DNA from 2 places in the Crassaminicella indica genome. Region 2 is predicted to be linked to the other one. Evidence: a T-box and tRNA genes for the amino acid it is inferred to sense, from the RefSeq annotation. Region 2 holds a T-box; the other holds one or more tRNA genes.
What was found. The T-box of region 2 lies ahead of thrS (threonine--tRNA ligase). A T-box ahead of a tRNA ligase gene usually reads a tRNA of that ligase, here a tRNA-Thr.

Region 1 (5,797 bases), 1.2 Mb from region 2:
CTGCTTTTTGATCTCTAAGTTGCTTGACATCTTGGTGTCCACCTCCTCTGCAATTTTAAAATTGCTAAAACCGTTCTGTTATATAAATAACAGAACCTCTCTACCGTAGACATAGAGAGGTTCTAAAATTCTTTCGAATCTATATCGAATTACCTCGGTAGGCTTATTTAAACCATATGGTACCTACTGTCTACGGTTTGTATTCATTTTTATTTGCAACATAATGGATTATATCATTGCATGGAGTTCATGTCAATGACTTTTTCTTAGAAAATTAATCCATTACTTTTGTTGGATTAACTTTTACACCAGGACCCATTGTACTTGTTACAGTAATACTTTTTAAGTATTGTCCTTTTGCAGCCGCTGGCTTTGCTTTAATTATTGCATCCATTAATGTTTTGAAGTTTTCAATTAATTTTTCTGCACCAAAAGATACCTTTCCAATTGGTACGTGAATAATATTTGTTTTATCTAATCTATATTCTACTTTTCCTGCTTTGATTTCTTTTACTGCCTTTTCTACTTCGAAAGTAACAGTTCCTGATTTAGGGTTTGGCATTAAGCCTTTTGGTCCTAATACTCTACCAAGTCTTCCTACAAGACCCATCATGTCTGGTGTAGCTACTACTACATCGAAGTCAAACCAGTTTTCTTTTTGAATTTTTTGAACCATGTCTTCTGCTCCGACATAATCTGCACCAGCATTTTCAGCTTCTTTAACCTTTTCACCTTTTGCAAAAACTAATACTTTTCTTGTTTTACCTGTACCATGTGGTAATACAATCGCACCTCTAACTTGTTGATCTGCATGTCTTGAGTCAACTCCAAGCTTAATGTGTGCTTCAACAGTCTCATCAAATTTAGCTTTTGCAGCATCTACTACTAACTTTAATGCTTCTTCTGTTCCATATTGAGCTGTTCTATCTATTAATTTTGCACTTTCTTGATATCTTTTACCTCTTTTTGGCATGTTTTTACCTCCTTTGTGGTTTTAACGGTTTTTTGAGTATACCTCCCACTAAACTGGATATTATTCTTCTACGACAATACCCATACTTCTAGCAGTACCTTTGATCATACTCATAGCAGCTTCTAAGCTACCAGCATTTAAATCAGGCATTTTTAATTCAGCAATTTCTTTTACTTTGTCTATTGATATTGTTGCAACCTTGTTTCTATTTGGCTCACCAGAAGCACTCTCAAGACCTGCTGCCTTTTTTAATAGTACAGCTGCTGGTGGTGTTTTAGTGATAAATGTAAATGATCTATCTTGATAAACTGTAATAACTACTGGTATAACCAAACCAGCTTGATCTGCAGTTTTTGCATTAAACTCCTTACAAAATTGCATAATATTCACACCATGTTGTCCAAGTGCTGGTCCTACTGGTGGTGCTGGAGTAGCTTTTCCTGCAGGGATTTGTAGTTTAATCATTCCTGTAACTTTTTTTGCCATTAGTACACCTCCTCATTTTTCATACAGCTAATCTGCATATAAGATTTTTATGTTAAAAAGCATATAAGCTTTTTTAAAGCAAATTATAATTTTTCTACTTGTGCAAAATCAAGTTCTACAGGTGTTTCTCTTCCAAACATTGAAATAAGCACCTTCAATATCTGTCTTTCTAGGTTGATTCCTTTGACAACGCCAATAAAACTTTCAAATGGACCGGATATAACTTTTACTGTATCTCCTACAACAACATCGATTTCTGCAACTGGTTCTTCAATTCCCATTTTCTTCACTTCTTCATCACTCAAAGGAATCGGCTTAGACCCTGGACCTACGAAACCTGTAACACCTCTTGTATTCCTTACTACATACCAAGACTCATCATTCATAATCATCTTAATAAGCACATAGCCAGGGAAAATTTTCTTCTGTTTTGATTTTTTCTTCCCATTTTTAACTTCTATTTTCTCTTCTGTAGGTACAACAATTTCACTAATAATATCTTCCATACCTCTATTCTCAACAAGCTTTTCAATATTTGCCTTTACTTTGTTTTCATGTCCAGAATAGGTGTGAACTACATACCATTTTGGCTTTTCAGACATATTTCTCCCTCACTATTTAATAATTTGCTGAAGAGCTTTCCCTAAAGCTGTATCTACTAGCCAAATTCCAGCTGCTGTAATCGCACAAGTTACTACTACTACTGTAGTATACGAAATTAAGTCTTTTTTATTTGGCCAAATTACTTTTTTAAGTTCTGCTTTAACATTTTTGAAGTATTTACCTACATTTTGTGATTTGCCTAATTTATTTGTATTTGTTTGTACTGCCATACTATTCACATCCTTATATGTTAATTGTACAAAACATAAATACTATAAAGGATTATTTTGTTTCTTTGTGAGTTGTGTGAGTTTTACAGAATTTGCAGTATTTTTTCATTTCTAATCTGTCTGGATTGTTCTTTTTATTCTTCATAGTATGATAATTTCTTTGTTTGCATTCTGTACATGCTAAAGTTACTTTTACTCTCATGCTTACACCTCCTAGGATACTAACCCTTATATGAACTATCTTGCAATTCGACACAAATATCTCATTATAATACCATTACTTAATAAAGCTATCACAATTTTTCATCTGTGTCAACATAGTTTTTGCTGATTGCTTAATGCAATAAATTGCCTTTATAAGCACACAGAAAAAAACACTTGTGCTTTAGTGCTTTTTTCTCTGTATTTATTTGTTATTTTTTAGTATAGCCATAATGTTGATTTTTATTGCAATTTTATTCAAAAGGACTAGGCTTGGGTTTCAAACCTAGTCCTTTTTACCAACCTTTAATTATTCAATAATTTGAGCAACAACACCTGCTCCAACTGTTCTACCACCCTCACGGATAGCAAATCTTAATCCTTCTTCAATAGCGATTGGGCTGATTAGCTCAATTTCCATTGTTACGTTATCTCCTGGCATACACATTTCTACGCCTTCTGGTAACTCGATTGATCCTGTGATATCTGTTGTTCTGAAGTAGAACTGTGGTCTGTATCCTTTAAAGAATGGTGTATGTCTTCCACCTTCTTCTTTCTTTAATACGTAAACTTCAGCTTTGAATTTTGTATGTGGATTGATTGTTCCTGGCTTTGCTAATACTTGTCCTCTTTCGATTTCATCTCTTTGCACACCTCTTAGAAGTGCTCCGATGTTATCTCCTGCTTGTGCTTGATCTAGTAGCTTTCTAAACATTTCTACTCCTGTTACTACTACTTTTCTTGGCTCTTCTGATAATCCTACGATTTCTACTTCATCTTGTACTTTTAGGATTCCTCTTTCTACTCTTCCTGTTGCTACTGTTCCTCTTCCTGTGATTGAGAATACGTCCTCTACTGGCATGATGAATGGCTTGTCTGTATCTCTTTGTGGCTCAGGAATGTACTCATCGATTGCTTCAAATAATTCTACGATTTTATCTCCCCATGGTCCATCTGGATCGTTTAATGCTTCTAATGCTGATCCTCTAACGATTGGTGTATCATCTCCTGGGAATTCATATTCGTTTAATAATTCTCTTACTTCCATTTCTACTAAGTCTAATAATTCTTCATCGTCTACCATATCACATTTGTTTAAGAATACTACGATGTATGGTACACCTACTTGTCTTGATAGTAAGATATGCTCTCTTGTTTGAGGCATTGGACCATCTGTTGCTGCAACTACTAGGATCGCTCCGTCCATTTGTGCTGCTCCTGTAATCATGTTTTTAACGTAGTCAGCATGTCCTGGACAGTCAACGTGTGCGTAGTGTCTGTTTGGTGTTTCATACTCAACGTGTGCTGTTGAAATTGTGATTCCTCTTTCTCTTTCTTCTGGAGCTTTATCGATATTTTCGAATGCTACTGCTTCTCCAGTTCCAAATCTTTTGTTTAATGTCATTGTAATCGCTGCTGTTAATGTTGTTTTACCGTGGTCAACGTGACCGATTGTTCCAATGTTAACATGTGGCTTATTTCTCTCAAATTTAGCTTTTGCCATTTGTTTCTCCTCCTTTTTATATATGATTTCTATAATGATGATTTTTCAAGTAAACTCATCCGGGTGTATCTATGTATTAAAACCTAACATGGAGCCCACGAGCGGATTCGAACCGCCGACCTCCGCCTTACCAAGGCGACGCTCTAACCACCTGAGCCACATGGGCACTCACCATCACTTATTTTACTACGAATCAAATTTAAAGTCAATGGTTTTTGCTTTGATATTTTTTTACAACACTTAACTTCCCCTTACCTCTAAATACCTTTCTAGCTTTCTTTTTACACGTTGAAGTGCATTGTCAATAGATTTTACGTGTCTGTCCAGTTCAGCAGCCATTTCCTGATAAGATTTCCCCTGAAGATACGACATAAGTACAGTCCATTCCAAATCACTCAATATTTCTCCTATCTTCGATTCAATATGTGCAAGTTCTTCCCTTGATATAATTAATTCTTCAGGATCAGAAATCTTCGCTCCAGATATAACATCTAGTAATGTTCTATCTGATTCTTCATCATATATTGGCTTGTTCAAAGAAACATATGAATTTAGAGGAATATGCTTTTGTCTTGTAGCTGTTTTAATCGCTGTAATAATCTGTCTTGTAATACATATTTCAGCAAAAGCTCTAAAGGAGGATCGCTTGTCCGGTTTAAAATCACGAATAGCCTTAAAAAGACCTATCATCCCCTCTTGAATAATATCTTCCCGATCTGCTCCAATCAAAAAATAAGATCTTGCTTTTGCTCTAACAAAATTTTTATATTTTTTAATAAGATATTCCTGTGCTTTAGAATTACCTTGTCTAGCATCCTCAACAACATCTTCATCAACTCTTAATTCAGTTTTTTCAGCAACTTCCTCTCGTTCATTACCGATTGCCACCAACATCTCCTCCAGCACTTTTTTTGTTTTGTGCTACCCAATTTTTATGTATAACCTACCCCTACTTACAAAAGCACAAAATCGTATATTTATTATAACTTAACTTTTATCGTCTAGTCAAGAAAATCATTGATTTCTGCGCCATTTTTCAAGCTTTTCGACAATATCCTTGCCTATTCGATCTTCAATAGTGGAACGTATTTGTTTAGAAGCTGCTGCTTTTTTATGGATTTTTTTTATTATTTTATCTAATTCAATTTTTAATTCCCTTGCAGAAATTCTTATAGCACCGCTACCCAATACAACCTGCTGCTCTGCCCAATCTGATGTAGCAACCATCACAGAATTTTTTCTGTCTTTCATAAGTTCTTCTACCTTTTTTTCTATATAAGAATCCGCTGTCTGATGTTCTTTTGTAAATACTACCTCTACTCCCTTTGTAAAAAAGCGTTTTACATCACTTCCCTTTACATAATGAGCATCAAATACAACAATAACAGAATATCCTGTATAATGCTTATAATCCACCAACTCTTGAACAAGCGCATCTCTTGCTTCCTCTAAATTCACCTTTCCTACTTCCTTTAAATGAGGCCAAGCATTTATTACATTATATCCATCTACCAATAAAAATTGATTCAAAATCCAATCACCCTATTCTTTCCTCTCTTTGACGAACCACTTCATACATAAGAACAGCTGCTGCTACCGATGCATTCAAAGAGCTGACTTCCCCTTTCATAGGAATATTTACTAAAAAATCACATTTTTCTTTTACCAATCTTCCTATCCCTTTACCTTCACTTCCAATTACTAATGCAATTTTTCCTTTTAGATTTTCTTCATAATGCTTCTTCTCTCCTGTCATATCTGCTCCAACTACCCATAGTCCTTGTGATTTTAGAAAATCTA
Region 2 (5,797 bases):
AGTGTAAACATAAAGGAATTAGCCCAAAGAACCCATGGACTGTCAGGTGCCCATCTTTCTAATATCGCCAATGAAGCTGCAATACTCGCTGTAAGAAACAACAAATCAGCCATTGGTATAGACGAATTCAACGAAGCCATTGAAAAGGTTATTGCAGGACTTCAAAGAAAAAATGCTGTTATCCTAGATAAAGAAAAGCGAAAAGTATCCTTCCATGAAGCCGGTCATGCTTTAATGGGAAAAATACTAAACTGCGATTTGGTCTCAAAGGTATCTATTGTCCCTCGTGGTGAAGCTTTAGGATATGTTATGTATGCTCCTGAAGAAGATCGATACTTAACTACAACCAATGAGCTTAAAAATAAAATAAAAGTTTTACTAGGAGGCAGATGTGCAGAACAACTTATTTTTGGAGAAGTTTCAACAGGTGCAAAGGATGATTTAAAAAAAGCAAATACAATTGCCTATCAAATGGTTTGTGAATATGGGATGAGTAATTTAAAAAATCGTGTATTCGAACCAACTCTAATAAGAAATTGTTACCCTTTAATTGATAAAGAAATAAAAAAGATCATAGATGAATGCTATGAAGATGCATTTCAAACATTAGAAAAGCATAGCCATTTATTATCAGCAATAGCTACTGAACTATACAAAAAAGAAACACTTACTGGACAAGAATTAGAAAATATTTTAAAGCTTAATGAACAAAAATACAGCCTATCCATATAATAAAAGAGAGTCATATGACTCTCTTTTATTATAATTTTCTGTTTTTAATTTCATCTTCAACTCTTTTAATAAAGCTTTGAATTTCTTGACTACCAAGTTCTCCTTCATCTCTTGAACGAACAGATATAGTATTTGATGTTTGTTCTTTTTCTCCAATAATAATCATATATGGAACTTTTTCTAATTGAGCTTCGCGAATTTTATATCCAATTTTCTCATTTCTATCATCTATTTCAACACGTATACCCTTTTCCTTCATCATCTCTACAATCTTTTGTGCATAATCCATAAATTTATCAGCAATAGGAAGTACCTTTACTTGTACTGGTGCTAACCATGTTGGAAATTTTCCAGCAAAATGCTCTATTAATATCCCTATAAATCTTTCAATGCTACCAAAAGCAACTCTATGAATCACTACAGGTCTATGTTTTTCTCCATCTTTCCCAATATAAGTTAAATCAAATCTTTGCGGCAATTGGAAATCAAGCTGAATAGTACCGCACTGCCATGTTCTACCAATGCAATCCTCTAGGTGAAAATCTATCTTTGGTCCATAAAATGCACCATCTCCTTCATTTAACTTATATTCTAATCCTAATTCTTCTAATGCAGCCTTTAATGCAGATTCTGCCATTTCCCATTCTTCATCAGAACCCATTGAATCTTCTGGTCTTGTAGATAACTCTACTTTATATTTAAATCCAAATCTAGTGTAAACTTCATCTATTAATTTTGCTACTCCTTTGATTTCATCTTTAATCTGTTCTGGAAGCATAAAAATATGCGCATCATCTTGTGTAAAAGCTCTAACCCTCATTAAACCATGAAGTGCACCAGATAATTCATGTCTATGAACTCTTCCTACTTCACCCATTCTAATAGGAAAATCTCTATAAGAGTGCATATCTGTTTTATATACAAGCATTCCTCCTGGACAATTCATAGGCTTTATTGCATAATCTTCTTCATCAATTTTTACTGTATACATATTTTCCTTATAATGGTACCAATGTCCAGAAGTCTCCCACAACTTTCTATTTAATATAATTGGTGTTTCTACTTCAACATATCCCCATTTTCTATGAACTTCTCTCCAATATTCCATCAAAGTATTTTTAAGCTGTGTTCCCTTTGGTAAGAAAAATGGAAAACCTGGTCCTTCTTCAAGAATTGTAAACAATTTTAATTCTTTTCCTATTTTTCTATGATCTCTTTTCTTTGCTTCTTCCAATCTATGAATATATTCTTCTAATAATTTTTGTTTTGGGAAAGATGTCCCATAAATTCTTTGAAGCATTTCTCTTTTTTCATCTCCACGCCAATACGCACCAGCAACACTTAATAATTTTATTGCTTTTACTGGTTTTGTACTAATTAGATGAGGTCCTGCACAAAGGTCTACAAAGTCTCCTTGCTTATAAAAAGAAATTACTGCATCCTCTGGTAAATCTTCAATCAATTCTACTTTATAATTTTCTTCTCTTTCTTTCATGTATTTTATAGCTTCATCACGAGGTAATTCAAATCTTTCTAATTCTAAATTTTCACTAACTATTTTTTTCATTTCCTTTTCTATTTTTTCTAGATCGCTTTCTGTAAATCTATGGTCTGAATCGAAATCATAATAAAACCCATTTTCAATAGCAGGTCCTATTGCAAGCTTTGTATTAGGAAATAATCTTTTTACTGCCTGTGCTAAAATATGAGAGCTTGTATGTCTAAAAACCTCTTTTCCTTTTTCATCATCAAATTTTAAAATATTTACTTGACTATCTTTCATAATAGAATATGTTAAATCTACAGTTTTACCATCTACCTCTCCTGCTACTGCTTCTTTCGCAAGTCTTCCACTAATTTCTTTTGCAATTTCAATAACTGTTATTCCTTTTTTACATACTTTTTCTGAACCATCTTTTAAAGTTATTTTTATTTGTTCCAATTGTATTACCTCCTTTAATCTTCTTACAAATATAAAAACCTCTCATCCCAAAGTAATTCTTTGGGACGAGAGGAATCTCCCGCGGTTCCACCCAGATTGATTTCATCCACTTTCAGGCATTAAGGCTGCCACACCGATATCCCTTTTACCTTTTGGCTACTCAGGCACAGCTTAAAGGTAGTTTTCCTATAGTCATATCAAAGGATGCTCACAGCCTAGGACATCCTATCTCTTTTGATTGGGTCTATAGTACTCTTCCTTATCATCGCTTTCTATTTTTTATCTTTTCTAACTTTGTTTCATTATAAAAATATTTTTACTATTTGTCAATAAGTTTGTTCAAATTTTCCTTTTTTATACATTATAAGTGAACAACTTCAACATAAAAAAGAAATATATAAAAATAAGTGAATGACTTCGATAACTTTTGTAAAAAAACTTACTGAAATTTCATAAAAAATACGTTAAGAACCTTCATTGTTTGAACGAAGTGAGTTTTGAAGGTTTAGTATTTTTTCATGGAATGAAGTTTTGTTTTTTCAAAAGTTATCTGGAATGAACTATTCTTTATATTTCATTTTGAAGTTGTTTGCCTATAATCATGCAATTTAAAACATAAATATGATAATTCCTTGAATAAAGCCTATTACACATCCAATGATAGCTCCTAAAATTTCTATGTGCTTTAATTCTTTTTTTGCAATGCAAAGTACGATTTCTTCTAATTTTTCTAATTCAAAATCATTGATTTTCTCTTCAATAATTTTAGAAATTTTTACTTTTTCTGTAGCCTTATGAATGAGCTTTTCTGTCAATTCAGTAATCGCTTTATCTGCTTCTTTATCTATCATCTCATCAATATAACTTTCAATCATTCCCTTAAAAGCACTTGGAATAAACCCTGGAAGCTTCTCATCTATAATTTTTTTTATTTTTCTTTTAATATTAAAAATAATCTCACTTTTATTTTCATCTTCAATAAACTTATCAATAATCTCTTCCATAGATATAAGCTCTGTTTCTACTATTTCTCCTACACTTTTAGCAAGCTCTGCTTTTCTTTTTGGTATAAGTCCCTGTATTTTCATATTAAGTACAGGAATATTGATAGGCTTTAAAGGTCTAAAAATAAATTTGATCGCTAACACATTTGTAATCCATCCAATAATTGCACCAACTACCGCTAGAACAAATAATTTCATCCAAAACAATATGTTTCACCTCTACTACATTATCTTTTGTAAAAAATTACTATATTTATAAATTTATTGTTATAATATGACCTTTTTTCGTATTCAGTATAGCATAGTTATTATTGCAATACAATAGCATAACTCTCACATTAAACAAGAGTAGCCCTATGTCTACTCTTGTTTAATATTTTTTACAGACCCACATAAATTACAACCACTACAAATATATACTCTATCTGAAAAAACCTTTTGGATAGTTTCTACAATTTCCTTTCTAGGTCCATTTGCAGAAAAATGAATACCAACTTTTTTAGGTGCTAATGTAATTAATGAGCTAATCAATAAATCATCACAGCTTATATCTTTATCTGCCATCTCCAGTGCTAAATCTTCAAGATATTCATTATTGATCATTCTATTTTTACTATCATAAAGATGATAATTTCCATTTTCGGACATAAGTACATGTACAGTATCTATTTTAGCTTCTTGAATATCTACAAAATATCTTAATAGTCTTATAAATTCATTATATTCCTTTTCCATGATAAAATCTTCCACTGCTCTATCTATATTGTTTTCCAATTCCTCTGTATAGCTTCTTAATCTAAACCGAATAAAGCCTTCCATATGGATTGCATCGTTTTCCATAAAATAATTCATCATTTGCTGCACTATTTTTGCCTTTTTACTTATCGTACAGAGCACGCCCTCTTCATATTGATACATTTCATCTTTTTGTATATTATTAAAATGTTTGAGTATAGCCTTCCTTTCCTGTAATCCAAAATAAAAATACTGGCTAGATAAAATCTTATAAGCTAATCTTTCCTCAATATTATTAATAATTATCTCTGAAAAAATATTTGCCATATAGTATTTAAAGATATATTTAAAATCATCTGCTGTATATTTCTTTGTATTCAATTCTTTTACAGAATAGGTGATATATATTTCTTTTCCGACCTTTTCAATATTTCTATCTATTACAATTCCATCTTTTAAAAAAAAATCAGTTTCACGATTCAATCGATTGCAAATATCCTCCCAACCTGCATTAAGTATCAATGTCAACAAAGTCATTTTTTTCACTCCTTCTTCTACTGTACTAGTAGTATATGTGTAATAAGAAGTGATATTCAAAATACCAGATTACATTTATTTCTTAATATGCCATTTCTAAAATAGGTATAATCGAGCCAATATCCTTGAGCTTATCATTTTCTAAAAAGACTGGTTCCACACTATAATTCGCTAAAAATTCTAAAATTCTATCATAATCAGGATGGTGTGATAAAAACCCTGAAAATGCTATTTTATTTTTAGCAATAAGTCCTGAAGCACCTCCAATAAACCCATAATCAAGTCCAGTAAGATCTATATATCCAGGAGATATTACCAAAGTATCTATTCCATATTTTTCGATAGTTTTTGCAATTCCTCTGTCCGACGTAATAATGGCTCTTTCATTCACAATACAGATTGAACATTTTGAATATCCTTGTTTTACATGAATCAACTCTACACCACTTTTTTCAAGTAATTTTAAGGTAACTTTATCTGTATATTTTAAATTATGTATAGCAAAATTAGAAACTCTCCCTATATTATATGCAATATTATCTGGATAGTTCCTCCTTAAAACTGTTTCTCCTTTGATTACATTCAATCCATATTTTTTAAGAGGTTTTTCTAAATCGTCATAAACATTTGGAGCTACAACCACGTCTTTTCCATTTATAGGATGTAATAGGATATCTGGATGATAAGAGATTGCACTATATAGCTCTTTACAATAAGGTGTTTTTATCATATTTATATCCATATATTTTAAGTTGTTTATAAAATTATCCGATACTCGACCATCTACAATTACTGCTTTTACTTTATTTTTAGGTAAAAACGGTATATTTAATAATTTACATTTCAT

Region 1: it has a tRNA-Thr gene. The T-box ahead of thrS (threonine--tRNA ligase) is inferred to sense a tRNA for this amino acid. The anticodon was not compared.

The regions. Positions count from the first base shown of each region.
Region 1 is NZ_CP078093.1:1,339,668-1,345,464, reverse strand. Features, by position in the region: gene rplJ (50S ribosomal protein L10) at 1-30, opposite strand, end outside; ribosomal protein L10 leader region at 80-214, opposite strand; gene rplA (50S ribosomal protein L1) at 275-973, opposite strand; gene rplK (50S ribosomal protein L11) at 1,034-1,459, opposite strand; gene nusG (transcription termination/antitermination protein NusG) at 1,543-2,061, opposite strand; gene secE (preprotein translocase subunit SecE) at 2,074-2,292, opposite strand; gene rpmG (50S ribosomal protein L33) at 2,345-2,494, opposite strand; gene tuf (elongation factor Tu) at 2,804-3,997, opposite strand; tRNA gene KVH43_RS06310 (tRNA-Thr) at 4,087-4,163, opposite strand; gene sigH (RNA polymerase sporulation sigma factor SigH) at 4,238-4,891, opposite strand; gene KVH43_RS06300 (NYN domain-containing protein) at 5,012-5,527, opposite strand; gene rlmB (23S rRNA (guanosine(2251)-2'-O)-methyltransferase RlmB) at 5,535-5,797, opposite strand, start outside.
Region 2 is NZ_CP078093.1:132,477-138,273, forward strand. Features, by position in the region: gene ftsH (ATP-dependent zinc metalloprotease FtsH) at 1-732, shown strand, start outside; gene thrS (threonine--tRNA ligase) at 761-2,665, opposite strand; T-box leader at 2,733-2,949, opposite strand; gene KVH43_RS00830 (DUF445 domain-containing protein) at 3,283-3,876, opposite strand; gene ytxC (putative sporulation protein YtxC) at 4,039-4,950, opposite strand; gene KVH43_RS00840 (DUF6873 family GME fold protein) at 5,033-5,797, opposite strand.